DNA from 4 places in the Chryseobacterium sp. MEBOG07 genome. Region 2 is predicted to be linked to each of the others. Evidence: riboswitches for the same ligand, from Rfam matches in the RefSeq annotation. Region 2 holds a riboswitch; each other region holds the start of a gene.

Region 1 (3,572 bases), 2.4 Mb from region 2:
TCTTCTTCAGCTTCATCAGGAGAATGATAACGGCTTTGTATTTCAAAAGCCACTTCATTGGCTCCTCCATGTTTTGGACCTCTTAAAGCACCGATAGCGCCTGTGATACAGGAATAAAAATCTGAAGATGTACCGGCAATAACACGGGCCGTGAAAGTAGAAGCGTTAAACTCATGTTCAGCATACAGATTAAGAGATATCTCCATTGCTTTTATCCATGAATCAGGAGCTTTTTTGCCATGTAACAAATGAAGGAAATGTCCACCGATAGTATCGTCATCAGTCTCAACATCAATCTCTTTACCATTGTGGGTATAATGATACCAATATAAAAGTCCGGAACTGAATGATGCTAATAATTTATCAGCAATATCTCTTGCTCCTGCGACATTATGGTCATCTTTTTCAGGCTGAATACTACCAACTGCTGAAACCATTGAGCGCATAACATCCATTGGGTGTGCTGCTGCCGGAATACTTTTTAAGATATTTCTTACAGAATGAGGAAGACCTCTCAAAGATTTTAATTTGGCTTTATAGTTTTTCAACTGTGCTTCTGTAGGTAACTGGCCATAAATAAGAAGGTAAGCCACCTCTTCAAATTGTGTTTTTTCTGCAAGATCCAAAATATCGTAACCTCTGTAATGGAGGTCATTTCCGCTTTTTCCGACACTGCAAAGAGCGGTATTGCCTGCTGTAACTCCGGAAAGGGCTACACTTTTTTTAGGTTTAAATGTTGGTTCGCTATTTGTTGACATGAGTATTTTGTTTAAAAAGATTATCTAATTTTTGTTCATAATCGTGGTAGCCGATACTGTGATAAAGTTCTTCTCTTGTTTGCATAGTATCCAGTACGTTGGCTTGTGTTCCGTCTTTGCGAATATGATTGTATACATTTTGTGCCGCTTTATTAGCAGCCCGGAAGGCAGAAAGAGGGTAGAGGATGAGCCCGACACCTGCGTTTTTTAGCTCTTCTACCGTGTACATTTTAATCATCCCAAATTCTGTGATATTCGCAAGCACAGGAATTCCGGTAGCATCAACAAATTTTTGATAAAAACTTAAATCGGGTACTGCTTCAGCAAAAATGAAATCTGCACCCGCTTCTTTATAGGCTACGGCTCTTTCTAAAGTTTTTTCCAGTCCTTCATTGGCAAAAGCATCTGTTCTTGCGCCGATAACAAAGCTTTCATCGGTACGGGCATCTGCAGCAGCCTTAAGACGGTCTACCATTTCTTCTTTGCTTACGATTTCTTTTCCAGGCCTATGGCCACAACGTTTTGCACCCACCTGATCCTCGATGTGTACCGCTGCCGCTCCGGCTTTGATCAATGATTTAATAGTTCTGGCGACATTAAATGCAGAAGGCCCAAAACCTGTGTCGATATCTACCATTAGCGGCAAATCACAAATATTGGTAATACGCTGAACATCTATGAGCACATCATCCAGAGTGGTAATCCCTAAATCAGGAATTCCTAAAGACCCTGCTGCAACACCTCCTCCTGAAAGATAAATGGCATTAAAGCCAGCCTGCTGTGCCAATAATGCATGGTTTGCGTTAATGGCTCCAACAATCTGAAGGGGATTTTCTTTTTCCATTGCCTCCCGGAATTTCATGCCGGGAGATTTCCAATTTTCATTTTTGGTCATTATAATATTTTATTGTTGAGTTGAAATTTGTTTGCGAATGAGCAGAAGAGCTGTAAATGCTTATCTTATTAGTAAAAAAGGAAGGGTAGAAAAGGATTTTAGTAATCTTAAAATCACATTGATATTGAGGATTTTGCAAAGTTCTTGCTGTACAGGTCTGTAAAATAGAACTGTTGTTACTGCATGAATAATTAAGATTGTTTCGGTACACCTTATAACTTTTTACATTGATTAAACCTTATAAAAAGTTCTCAGTAAACTTCGCGGTGCTTTATTAGAAAAGAAAAATTACGGAAAGGGGGATACGAATTTGAGCCATGGAATAATGAGAACAACCTAATGCTCACTCGTAATCCATCTCAAAAAGTAATACAGATTGACAAAACAGTTTTATCACACTATATCCATAACGTATCATACCTGACTGTAAGCTTCAAATCGCGAAAGCATCGTCAATGCGAAATAGGCAGGTCTCCTGACTTGTAACGGTTTTTATCATCCTTCCCATATAAAAAATATACAGTGGATATCAATTGATAAAAACTTTATGTGTTACTTACAGTTGCGCGACAGTTCGTGATTTGCACACGATTCCCTTTTAATGCACACCTAAGTGTAACCAATTTCGGTTGATAAAGAAGGTTTTAAGAACTCCTTGGTGGTAAATATAGGTATTTTATAATAACGAAAAAGATATTTTATGTAATCAATAATTGTTTTGATTTAATATATTGAAAACGTTGTTGTTATGGGGTTTATTTATGAGATGAATGGATTAATTATATTGTTAAATTGATACAAAAGATGACCGGAAAATTAAAGATAGTTAATAAATTTGTTATTCTTTTTTCATTTTACTAATTTTATTAACTAGAGATAATTGACCAATGATAGACATTATAGAATTTAAAAAAAACTTAGGTTTGGGAGAGATTCCTGTAGAACTTGAGAAACTGATCTATTTCCAGAATACTATTTCCTCGTTTGGAAATTATTCACAAGATTTTGGTGTTTTAATCGATAGTAAGTCCGGATTGAAAAGCTGGAGTGATGATGAAATTTTTTTGAATAGTATGTTGCCTTTTGCTCAGGCAAATGGTTCCGGTTCATTCTATGCAATCTGGAATAACGGAACGGATCAGCCTTTAAATAAAATGCCAGTAGTTGTTTTTGGAGATGAAGGTGGTGTTCATATTGTTGCTGAAAATATTTTACAGCTTTTACATTTACTTACTTTTGATACTGAGATTTCAGTAGAGTTTGATGAAGCTTATTTTTATAAAGATGAAGATGATTATGAAGAGAGTGAAGATTTAAGCAAATATTTGACTTGGATGAAAGGAGATTATGGCTTAAGCCAGATCGAAGAACCTGATTTACTGATTAAAAACGCTCAGGCTCAATATAAAGAAAGTTTCGATCAATGGTTTGGGCAATATTTTACAGATAATTAATTCTTGTATTAATAGTTTTCTTGCATAAGATTTTAATAAAGTCTATGAAAAACAAAAAAGACTCACAAAGATTGTGAGCCTTTAAGTGTTCATGGCAGGATTATTATTGAACACTTTTATGGCTAAGGTGATACCGTTAGTTTGCTTAATTGCTTGATTTTTTTCTTGCTATTTAATCTCAATTCAATTTTCCAGATCAAAGCTTGATATCGTATGAAAAGCATCTGCTTCTTTATTTTTTTCTCCTTGAAAAGTATCATAATTAACTACTAATAATTTCCCTTTATAGATAATAGTTTCACAAGGATTATCCAGTTTCCCATCGGAACCGTCTGCATTATCATTTTCCCAAATCAGCGAAATTGTATTGGTATCTAAGTTGAGCTGATGTACACTGTTGTTCTCATAATTGGCAATAAAAATCGAATTTCTTTTTTCGTCATAAAAAAAACCGTCACAGCATTT
Region 2 (3,572 bases):
TTGGGTCCCTTATGTTTCGGGCAATATCAGTTTGAAGTAAAAAATGTGTCAAAGAGCTATAGTGCCATTATCAAGGTAGAAAATTGTTATGACAGCCGATGCAGTGGAAAGGGAACTGTGGAGTTGTTTGATAACAGAAACAGTAAGGTACAGACTTTTGTTTCCGATGATCTTGTTCTGGAAACAGAAGAAAGCCTGAAACTGACTTCGGGAAAAATGATTCAGTTAACAAAGCCGCAAAATTCTGTGATTATAGATGACTTTAATTTTGACGGAACAGAAGACATTGCCATAAGGAACGGAAATATGGGGAACTATAGCGCTGCTTCATACGATGTATATGTGTTCAATAGTACCAGAATGGCATTTGTGAAGAGTAAAGAGCTTACGGATCTTGCTTCCAATTCCCTTGATATTTTTGATGTGGATGCCAAACGTAAACGCCTTATCGCTTATGGAAAATCAGGATGCTGCAATTTTTTTACGATGGAATATGCCGTAATTCCGAATAAAGGACTGGATATGGTCTTTGAAAAGGAAGAAGATACAACCAATGAAGGTCAGGTAAAGGTAATAACGAAAGAAAAGATCAATAATAAATGGAATACCAAAACGAAGGTATATCCTGCAGATCAATATAATAGAAAATAAGAAGTAAGATGAAAATTCAGAAAGAGATCGATTTTATCCTGGCAGTGGATGCTTTGAAAAATGTACAGAGAAGAAATTATAATGCAGACGATTCCCGAAGAGAAAATACAGCGGAACACTCCTGGCAGATTATCATTCTGGCTCAGATTCTTTATCCCTATGCGAAAAACCGCACCGATATAGATTTGTTAAGGGTGATAAGAATGCTTTCCATTCATGATCTGGTGGAGATAGAAGCTGGAGACACTTTTATTTTTGATGAAAAAGCAATGGTAGGGAAGTTTGAAAGAGAGAAAGCTTCTGCTCAGAAGATCTTCGGAATTCTGGATGAACCTTTACGTTCGGAATTCTTTAATCTGTGGCTTGAGTTTGAAGAAGAGAAAACACCGGATGCTGTTTTTGCCTGTGGAATAGACAGAATAATGCCGTTTATCTTAAATTCCCACACTTCAGGAAAGAGCTGGACGGAAGCCGGAGTAACAGAAAAACAAATTAGAAATATACTTGAAAATGCGATCACAAGAGCCTCGGATGAAATGGGAGAGGCTTTTGAACTGCTGCTGAACAGAAGTCTGGAAACAGAAAAAGTTTTGAAGTAATTTCAGTGAGAATAGAAAAAGCTTCGGGCGGCCAAAGGCCGCCCGAAGCTTTTTAATTATAGTATCTGGATTGGTTTCTTGGATTCGTCTATCGCTACAAAAGTGAAATCACCTACAATGGCTTTTTCTCTTTCATAGGAATACATCTGCTCGGTGTAGATCTCAACGTTTACTTTCATACTGGTTTTTCCTACGTATGACACTTTTCCGATCAATTCAACAATCGTTCCAGCAGGAATAGGTTTCTTGAAATCGATCTTGTCACTGCTCACTGTTACCACTCTTTTTCTTGCAAATCGGGTTGCGGTAATAAAAGCTACTTCGTCCATCAGCTGCATCGCCGTACCACCAAAAAGGGTATCATAATGATTGGTTGTGTTAGGGAAAACCGCTTTAAAGATTCTGGTTTCGGATGCTTCAATTCTTTCTTCTGTAGTCATATATCATTATTAATTAAAGCGAAATAAAATGATATTAAAATAACAGAATAATGACAGGAACTTATAGAATTCCTGAAACAATCCATCATATCAATACAACTTCAAATCGCGAAAGTTACATGTTTAAGAAAAAGGCAGGTCTCCTGACTCGTAACATCTTTATCTCCTTCCCATGCCTCGCACAGTGGATCTTTGATAAAGATTTCAGTTACTTACAGTTGCGCGACAGTCCGTGATTTTCACACGGTTCCCTTTTAATCTGCAGTGATGCAGAACCAATTTCTGTGATGAATAAGTGTAAAACTTTTCGAGTGCAAAAATAATGAATTTATTCCGGATTATGGTAAATAATCTGGCTGATTACTCTCCCTTTCTTGATTGTCCAGAGAGTGGTATATCTGTTCTCACCCGAACCATTTATCATGTATAGGAAAATATTGTCATTGTCAAGAGAGGTTACTCCAATGTTCTCAAAATCCATGGTAGGCTGGAACATATTTTTGATCGCTTCTCTTACAAAGACAGAACCTCTTCCGGGCTGCTGTACTCTGATCGATTTGATCTCGGTCATCCCTTCAGGAAGATCGTTTCCAATTCCCCAGGGCTTTACTTTATCGATGGTAAGAAGTTTTCCTTCTGCATCTTTTTCCTTTTTACGGTAGCCTGCGTTGGAAGGATAGACATCAATCACAACCTTGCTTCTTTGAGCGGTAGGAATTTTCGGATCAGAATTGTCTGTGAAAATAAGTGATCTCCCGTTTTTAGATTTTGAAGGAGTATACGCCGGAAGCTGATCGATATAAGCAATACGTTCTTTATTGACCATTCCTTCTTTATCAAGAGTTTCATAACGTACAAACGGTTTGTCATCATCCTGTTTTTCAGGATATTTGATCCAGATCCATTCTGTTTCTCCGGGAGCAGGCTTTACATAAACGAATACATCACCTTTACGCATACGGATCTTGTCTACAATTTTTCGGTAATTGTCTTTATGAACCCGTACATTGGCATATCCCTCTTCAGCTTTTACAACTCCGAAAGGAACCTTATTCTGTCCTTTTACAAAGGCTAAAGAAAAAATACTGAAAGCGGATACATAGAATGCTTTGTTTATGAAAGTCATCATGAAAATTTTTTGATCCCCCAAATATATAAATTAAATGCTTTTCGGGAGATAATTATACCGCTGCAGTTCTTTAAAATCTTGTATTTGTTTCAGATGGCCGTCAGAAAGCAGATATATTGAGTCTGAAATATCCAGAACATCCTGATAATTATGATCAGAAATGATAAAACCTTTCTCGCTTGACTGTTGGCGAATGGTTTTCTTTAATTCTTCGCAAACTATTGGAGAAAGACTGTGGAATGGTTCGTCCAGTAAAGCAAAATCAGCTTCAGAATGAATGATCATCAGCGTTTCAATAAGTCTTTGCTCACCTTTGGAAAGGTTTTTAGGCTTTTCATGAAGAAATGGATATATGAGTTCTGAGGAAAATAAAAGGTCTGTGTTTTCTTTATTACAGAAAAGAGGAATCAGTCTTTTAACGGTTTCGTATTTAGGGAGAAAGAGGTTCTGCGGTAAATAGGAAATCCTGTTTTTTCGGTCTGATCTATTTTTCAAAACTTTGTCATCACATCTGATAAACTGAGTATCACTGCTGATAACTCCGAAAATGATTTTTAATAAGGTCGATTTTCCGCTTCCGTTTCTACCCAATAGCCCTGTGATTTGGCCCGTTTCACATCCAATATAAATGTCCTGCAAAATTTTTCTCTCATTGAAGGATTTTGTTACACTGTCAATATGAAGTTTACTCATAAAAATAAGGTTATAAATTTTACAATGAGACTCAATAAAACAGTTCCGCCCCAAAGAAAG
Region 3 (3,572 bases), 1.9 Mb from region 2:
GACAACATCATAATATTGGTTGAAAATATTATTCATTTCAAGGCTTACTTTAAATTGATGATTAGCCCAGTTGAATTTTTTCTGAACAGACAGATCATGAGTATACCAGGGTTGTACATAATTGTATTGAATATTATCCTGGTTCACATCATATCTTTCTCCCACATACATCGCACTGTAATTGAAACTCCAGTCTTTATAATCTGCCATCAGACTGAAAGATCCGCTATGCCAAGGGGTGTAAGCAATCTGATTGCGATAGAAAGTATCTTCCGGATCACTCATATCTCTTGCACTTTGGTAAGTATAGGAAAGCAATGGTCTTAGCTTTACTTGCCCCAGCTGCATTTCAGTCTGAAGATTCACATCTGCTCCTATGATTTCAACCATCCCGAGATTCATCATCAGCCAGCGAAACATGCTTCCGTTAGGTGCAGCTACGATTTTATCCTGTACTTTGTTATAGTAACCATCTACTTTAGCATAAAAGGTTTTAAAGAAACGATTGTTATAATTCTTCTGATAGGTAAATCCTACATCATATTGATTGGTAAATTCTGGCTTCAGATACGTATTTCCGATATTGGTATAATACAGATCATTGAAGGTTGGAAGTCGGAAAATTCTTTTATAGAAAGCCCTTAGAGTAAGCTCTGGAATAATTTCCGGCTGATAACTCATAAATACGGCAGGAGTCCACTCTCTTGCATCTCCCGGTCTTTTGTTTTTTCTTACTTCTTCAAAAGTAAAGGTTCCTAAAAGGCTTCCCAGAATTTTAAACCTGTTCCATTGATACGTTGTTGCTAACGCTACCAATGTGGTGTAACGTGTAGGATAAGAAAAGTTATCCAGATTGGCATCCAGATTATTATACTGAAAATCCCCGCTCAGGCTGACATCCCAATTGGGTGTGATAGAATAAATATTGGATGATGAAAGATAAAGCTCTCGTTGAATATAGGTGTTATCAGTATGAATAATAGACTGCGAACGAACCGTATCCATGAAATGGGTATAATCGTAAGCAAATTTTGCTTTCAGCTGGGTTTCAAATTTGGGAAACAGCTTTTTTCGAAGATTGGCCTGTACGAAATAATTTTCATCGGAAAGTCTTGCACCTCTCCCTCCAAAACGACCATTAACAATAGGCGCCGGCATTCCTCGGTCTGAAATATAACCATAGCCTCTGATATTCCAGCTTCCGTTATTTAAAGTTCCGTTGAGAGAAGTTTCAAAACGCTTTGCTTTAATATCCGAATCCTGTCTCTTAGCAATGGTATCATAAGCCTGCTGCCCATCAGGATATTTCTTTGCATACCGAAATCTGTAAATTCCGTCACTCTGCATAAATTCTCCACTGAAGCTGGCAGAAACCCTGTCTGAAATCTTCTGTTCCAATCGGAATGACGGATTGAAAAGATCAATAGAAGCACTTTTTGCTCTGATCACAAGATTGGTTTTTCTTGTTCCTTTAAATACCGGTGTTTTCGGCTGTAAATAGATAGATCCCGAAGATCCGAAATCCTTCGCTGGCTGAAAAATTTCACTTTTCTGCCCGTTATACAATGATATTTCTTCCAGATCGTCCAAAGAATATCTTCCCAGATCTACCAGGCCGTTTTGGGCATTTCCCAGTTGAATTCCATCATAGAAAACACCAACGTGCTGGCTTCCCATACTTCGGATATTAATGGTTTTCAAACCACCCAACCCTCCATAGTCTTTGATCTGAACACCGGAGAAATACCGCAGAGCATCTGCAACAGAGTGGCTGTTCAGTCTTTCCAGCTGCTCGCCCTGTAAGGTTTGTGCCGGAAGGATTTCTTTAAAATTCTTTTTGTAAAGATTGATTCCTTTAATTGTCTCTTCCTCCAGACTATCTTTTTTCTTGGTTTGAGAAAACAAAAGTTGAGATGTTATCACCAGTATCGTGAAAACAGCTTTATGAATTGTAGAAGTAGTTAGTTTTGCTGCCATTAGCTCATTTAAGATAATGATGACGCTAATGGATATAAGAAAACAACGACAAAGCACAGCTATCACTGCACAGAATCATTGATGTCCTAAGCTTTATTCCACGAAAGCGTCAAACGATTATTTTCTGGCAGGTCTTCTGACTTACTCCATTTTTGAAATCCTTCCCATTAAAAAAACAGTGGATATATTCTTCAAAAATCTTGGTGTGGAGCTTACAGCAGCGGGTCTGTCCCGGATTTTCACCGGATTCCCTTTTAAGAGCTTTTTAGGGCTCACCAAATTTCGGCAAAGATAAAGAATTATTCCTAACCCCCAATTAAAATCATGATTCATAAACAATTAAAGCTCCCCAAGGAGCTTTAACATCATTTTATTAAGGGTTTCACTTTAAATTCCAATATTCAGGAAAATACTGAATCTTGATTTTGCTTCAATATCTCCGCCTGCCAGCCGGGTATACATAGGAAGCATTATCTCACTTCCCAAACTCAGCTTTTTATAAGAAACTTCAAATCCTAGTTTCCCATACAAAGCACTTCCTGCAGTATTGGGTAAAGCTTCATCGAATTGTTTATTCTGGGCATACACTTCTCCCTGAACGCCCGTCTTTACAGAAAATATAGATTTTTCATTTCCCGCAACCTGGTAAAAACCTGTCGCAGCATAGTTCCACTGGTTTCCAAAACGGTAATTTTTCTTATTTTCCGTCTTGATCGTGTAGTCTGTATTGACCATTACCGCCACTTTATCTTTCTGAAACTTATAATTCAAAGCTGCCTGATAATCCCAGCTTCCGGTTCCCAGCTGAAAACTCGGATTGACACCAGATACTCCTTTTTCATCAAATTTCCCCAAAGGAATTTTCACTCCTAAGCCTCCGCTCAGATGATGGAAATTATCTTTAGAGCTCATCAGCTGATAAATTCCCATCAGGTTCAGATCCCCTATTCCATTGATTTTGATATCTCCCTGTAAGGTTTTCTTTTCATGGAAATGGAAGGGAAGACTTGCATATACGCTCAGTTTTTTAGTCAATGGAATTTTCCCCCAAAGCTGCAGGGTATTGAAATACTGATCCTGTGTAAGATCTTTTACAAATAAATTTTCTTTGGCTTTGTAATGCTGGGCAAAGTATTTGATTCCGATAAACTGTGGATTCAATAAAGACTCAAAACCTGAAGATCCGTTTCCTGCTGCACAGCCGCAAGCATCACAATCATCATCAAAATCGAATCTGCTAAAGGTACCCGGAGCACTATAAGCGCTGTCTCTAATGGTCTTCGCCTGATTCTGGCTAAACAGTATCAAACTTAGTATCAATATAATCTTCTTCATGTTTTCTATAAATTATTCTGCAAATTTTGGATTGGATATAAAACTTTTGTCGGACAGTGTTTTCAGGAATGCAATGATCGACTGTTTTTCCTGACTGTTCATGGCAATTCCTATATGACCGTTCTGTTTCAGCTGTGGATCCAGATTGGCATTATCTTCTACCTGATTCGAATAGAAATTAAGGACCGCATCTAAGGTGTAAAATCTTCCGTCATGCATGTAAGGTGCTGTATATTCTACATTTCTCAAACTCGGAACAC
Region 4 (3,572 bases), 140 kb from region 2:
GGGTTGATTGATGAATTGTACAATAATCAAAATTAAATAAAATTTCACACTCCAAAACTTTCAAAACCCTTAAATTTGTTGTCAATAAAAATTTACTTGGATGCTTAGGAACATTTCAATTGCGGCAGCTACTTTTTTGTCCGTAGTTACAATCAATGCGCAGAAGAACAGAAATACCCAACTTGAGAGACCAAAATTAGTTGTCGGTCTGGTAGTAGATCAGATGCGTTGGGACTATTTATACCGTTTTTATGGTAAGTATGGAAATGATGGTTTCAAAAGACTTTTGAATACAGGATATTCTTTGAATAATGTACATATTCCTTATGTGCCTACCATTACAGCTTTGGGACATACGTGTATTTATACAGGATCTGTGCCGGCTATTCATGGAATTGCTGGAAACGACTGGACAGATAAAGAAACAGGTAAAGGTGTTTACTGTACTGCAGATGAGAGCGTTCAGCCGGTAGGAACTACCAATGTGAAAATCGGAAGTCACTCTCCGAAAAACCTTTGGTCTACTACGGTAACTGACGAATTGAGGCTGGCTACCAACTTCCAGGGAAAAGTAATTGGAGTTTCTTTGAAAGACAGAGCTTCTATTCTTCCTGCAGGACACACTCCAAACGGAGCTTTCTGGTTTGATGACAGCACAGGAAATTTCATCACAAGTACATGGTATATGAATGATCTTCCTCAATGGGTAAAATCATTCAACTCTCAGAATCTTCCTGAAAAATTAGTAGCCAACGGTTGGAATACCTTACTTCCAATCAACGAATATACAGAAAGTGCACCAGACAATTCTCCTTGGGAAGGTCTATTGGGAAGTTCAAAAACACCTACTTTCCCTTACAGTAATTTAGCTCAGGATTATCAGAAGAAAAAAGACAATATCCGTTATACACCTTTTGGAAATACACTGACATTGAAGCTGGCAGAAGCTTCTGTAGAGGGTGAAAAACTGGGTGGAGATAATATTACAGACTTTTTAGCAATTAACCTTGCTTCTACAGATTATGCAGGACATAAATTTGGTCCAAATTCTATTGAAGTGGAAGATGTTTATATCAGATTAGACCAGGATCTAGCAGAATTTTTCAAATATTTGGATTCAAAAGTAGGAAAAGGGGAGTATACGGTTTTCCTTTCTGCTGACCACGGTGGAGCGCATTCTGTAGGATTCCTTAAAGAACATAAAATCACTACAGGGTTCTTCGGTGAAGATGCGGAAAAGAACCTGAACCAAAAACTGAAAGATAAATTTGGTGCAGATAAACTGATCAATGCGATTGATAACTATCAGATTTATTTTGACAGAAAAGTATTGGCAGACAGCAAGCTTGAATTGGATGATGTAAGAAACTTTGCGGTAAAAGAACTGGAGAAAGATCCTACCGTTTTATATGCTGTTTCAGTGGATAAAGTTCAGGAATCAAGTATTCCGGAGCCGATTAAACAAAGAATTATCAACGGAATCAACAGACAGAGAAGTGGAGATATCCAGTTAATTTCTCATGACTCTATGCTTCCTCCATATTCTAAAACAGGAACTACACACAGTGTTTGGAACTCTTATGATTCTCATATTCCATTGATCTTTATGGGATGGGGTGTGAAGCAAGGAGAAAGCAACAAGGCTTATCACATGACAGATATTGCACCTACGGTATCTTCTTTATTGAAAATTCAGTTCCCAAGTGGAAATGTAGGAAACCCGATTACGGAAGTTATTGGTAGATAAATTGAATACAATTATTCTATGATAAATGGCTGCTTTCGATTGAAAGCAGCTTTTTTTGTGAATTATTTCTCCAAATTTTTAATCTGCCACACTCCAATCTCACTTTTTGGCGAATACATATAAAAAGCTATCTTTGCAAGAAATTTGGTTTCCAGTATATTGGAATGAAAAGGGAATCGGGTGTAACCCCCGGACTGTCCCCGCAACTGTAAATCGCAAAAAAAGTTTCTGCAAAAAACCACTGTCTAAAAACGGGAAGGAGCAGAATGCGAAAGTCAGGAGACCTGCCAGAATTATAATCAAAAAAACATATTGCTTTCGGAGGAAAAGTAAAAGAGTATGGATATAAAAAGATCATTAGTACTGCTTTTTTCGTCTTATGGCTGTTTTCTTTTTGGACAAGAGAAGACCATTGACACTATTTATGTCTTCGACAACCAGATGAATAGGGTGAAACTTTTTCATCCCGTAAAAACAATTTCGGCAGAAGAGGCCGAGAAAAACTCCAGTAACCTTTCAGAACTCCTGAGATTTCAGTCGCAGGTTTATATCAAAGAAAATGGGCGTGGTGCTGTTTCTTCACCGTCTTTCAGAGGAACTACTGCTCAGCAGACGGCTTTTGTATGGAACGGAATTAATATCAACTCCAATTTTTTAGGACAAGGAGATATCAATAATATTGCTTTGTTCGGATATGACCAGATTGGTATAAAAGCCGGCGGTGGAAGTGTAGTATATGGAAGCGGCGCTATTGGGGGAAGTATCCACCTGAATAATACCCTTGATTTTAATAAAGGTTTCCATGGTTCTTTATTTTCTGAAGTAGCTTCTTTTAATACCTATAATAATTTTGTAAAAGGATTTTACAGCAATGATAAGTTCAGCTTTAAAGCTTCCGGTAATTATTCTGTAAGCGAAAACGATTATAAGGTAAGCGATCTGAATTATATCAACAGAAACGGAAGTTATTACAATACGACATTCAATGTAGGAGCTTCCTATAAGATCAACAGTGATCATAAAATTTCCTGGCAGAGCCAGTTTTTTGATTCTTCACAGCATTTTCCTGTGTATGAAGAAACGGGAACCAAAACGAAATATAAAACTCAAAGTGTAAGAAGTCTTCTTTCGTGGGATTGGAACAAAACGAAGTTCAGTAACTCCTTGAAAGCGGCTTATACGGAAGAGAACTTTCAGTATTTCGGCTCGCTAAATCTTCCTAAATCAAGTGGGGGAACAGGGAAGAATTATATCTTTAAAAATGATTTCAATTATTTCCTGAATTCAAAGTGGAATTTTAACCTTATTGGGGAATTTCAATTAAATAAAGGAGAAGGGTATCAGAACGGAATATCCAGCGTTAGTAGAAATATTGGTTCTGTTTCCGGATTGTTGAGATATTTTGCAACGAAAGACCTTCGTTTTGAGGGTGGATTTAAGAAAGACTTTGTGGAAGATGTAAAGTCACCGTTTTTGTATTCATTCTCCGGAAAATGGAGCGCTGCAAAATGGTATGATGTGAGCATTAATGTATCAAAGAATTTCAGATATCCTTCATTTAATGACATTTATTATGAACCGGGAGGAAACAAAGATCTGAAGCCGGAAACATCTACTCAGGTGGATATGACGAACGAGTTCAAAGTAGGAGATTTCAAGCTTGCTTTGTCTCCTTATTATATGAATGTGACCGATCTTATTGTATGGCTGCCTACAGCATTGGGATATTGGCAGGCATTTAATGTCAATAAATCTGAATCTTACGGATTAGAATCTCAGCTGTCTTTCAGTAAACAATTGGGCAATCATAAGATCCGAGCCAATG

What was found. A riboswitch is a leader RNA that binds a small molecule or an ion and turns the genes downstream of it on or off. The one in region 2 is predicted to bind cobalamin.
Region 1: linked by a shared signal. The riboswitch ahead of prpB (methylisocitrate lyase) and the one ahead of LF886_RS07895 (acyl-CoA thioesterase) in region 2 are both predicted to bind cobalamin.
Region 3: linked by a shared signal. The riboswitch ahead of LF886_RS23085 (TonB-dependent receptor plug domain-containing protein) and the one ahead of LF886_RS07895 (acyl-CoA thioesterase) in region 2 are both predicted to bind cobalamin.
Region 4: linked by a shared signal. The riboswitch ahead of LF886_RS07275 (TonB-dependent receptor plug domain-containing protein) and the one ahead of LF886_RS07895 (acyl-CoA thioesterase) in region 2 are both predicted to bind cobalamin.

The regions. Positions count from the first base shown of each region.
Region 1 covers NZ_CP084579.1:4,129,682-4,133,253, reverse strand. Annotated here, with positions in the region: gene prpC (2-methylcitrate synthase) at 1-758, opposite strand, end outside; gene prpB (methylisocitrate lyase) at 745-1,653, opposite strand; cobalamin riboswitch at 2,101-2,292, opposite strand; gene LF886_RS18965 (hypothetical protein) at 2,541-3,107, shown strand; gene LF886_RS18960 (hypothetical protein) at 3,291-3,572, opposite strand, start outside.
Region 2 covers NZ_CP084579.1:1,720,398-1,723,969, forward strand. Annotated here, with positions in the region: gene LF886_RS07885 (XAC2610-related protein) at 1-651, shown strand, start outside; gene LF886_RS07890 (HD domain-containing protein) at 660-1,250, shown strand; gene LF886_RS07895 (acyl-CoA thioesterase) at 1,307-1,690, opposite strand; cobalamin riboswitch at 1,806-1,985, opposite strand; gene LF886_RS07900 (hypothetical protein) at 2,019-2,819, opposite strand; gene LF886_RS07905 (ATP-binding cassette domain-containing protein) at 2,850-3,512, opposite strand.
Region 3 covers NZ_CP084579.1:4,992,063-4,995,634, forward strand. Annotated here, with positions in the region: gene LF886_RS23085 (TonB-dependent receptor plug domain-containing protein) at 1-1,977, opposite strand, end outside; cobalamin riboswitch at 2,086-2,272, opposite strand; gene LF886_RS23090 (transporter) at 2,365-3,312, opposite strand; gene LF886_RS23095 (cytochrome-c peroxidase) at 3,325-3,572, opposite strand, start outside.
Region 4 covers NZ_CP084579.1:1,583,708-1,587,279, forward strand. Annotated here, with positions in the region: gene LF886_RS07265 (hypothetical protein) at 1-48, opposite strand, end outside; gene pafA (alkaline phosphatase PafA) at 101-1,747, shown strand; cobalamin riboswitch at 1,876-2,054, shown strand; gene LF886_RS07275 (TonB-dependent receptor plug domain-containing protein) at 2,087-3,572, shown strand, end outside.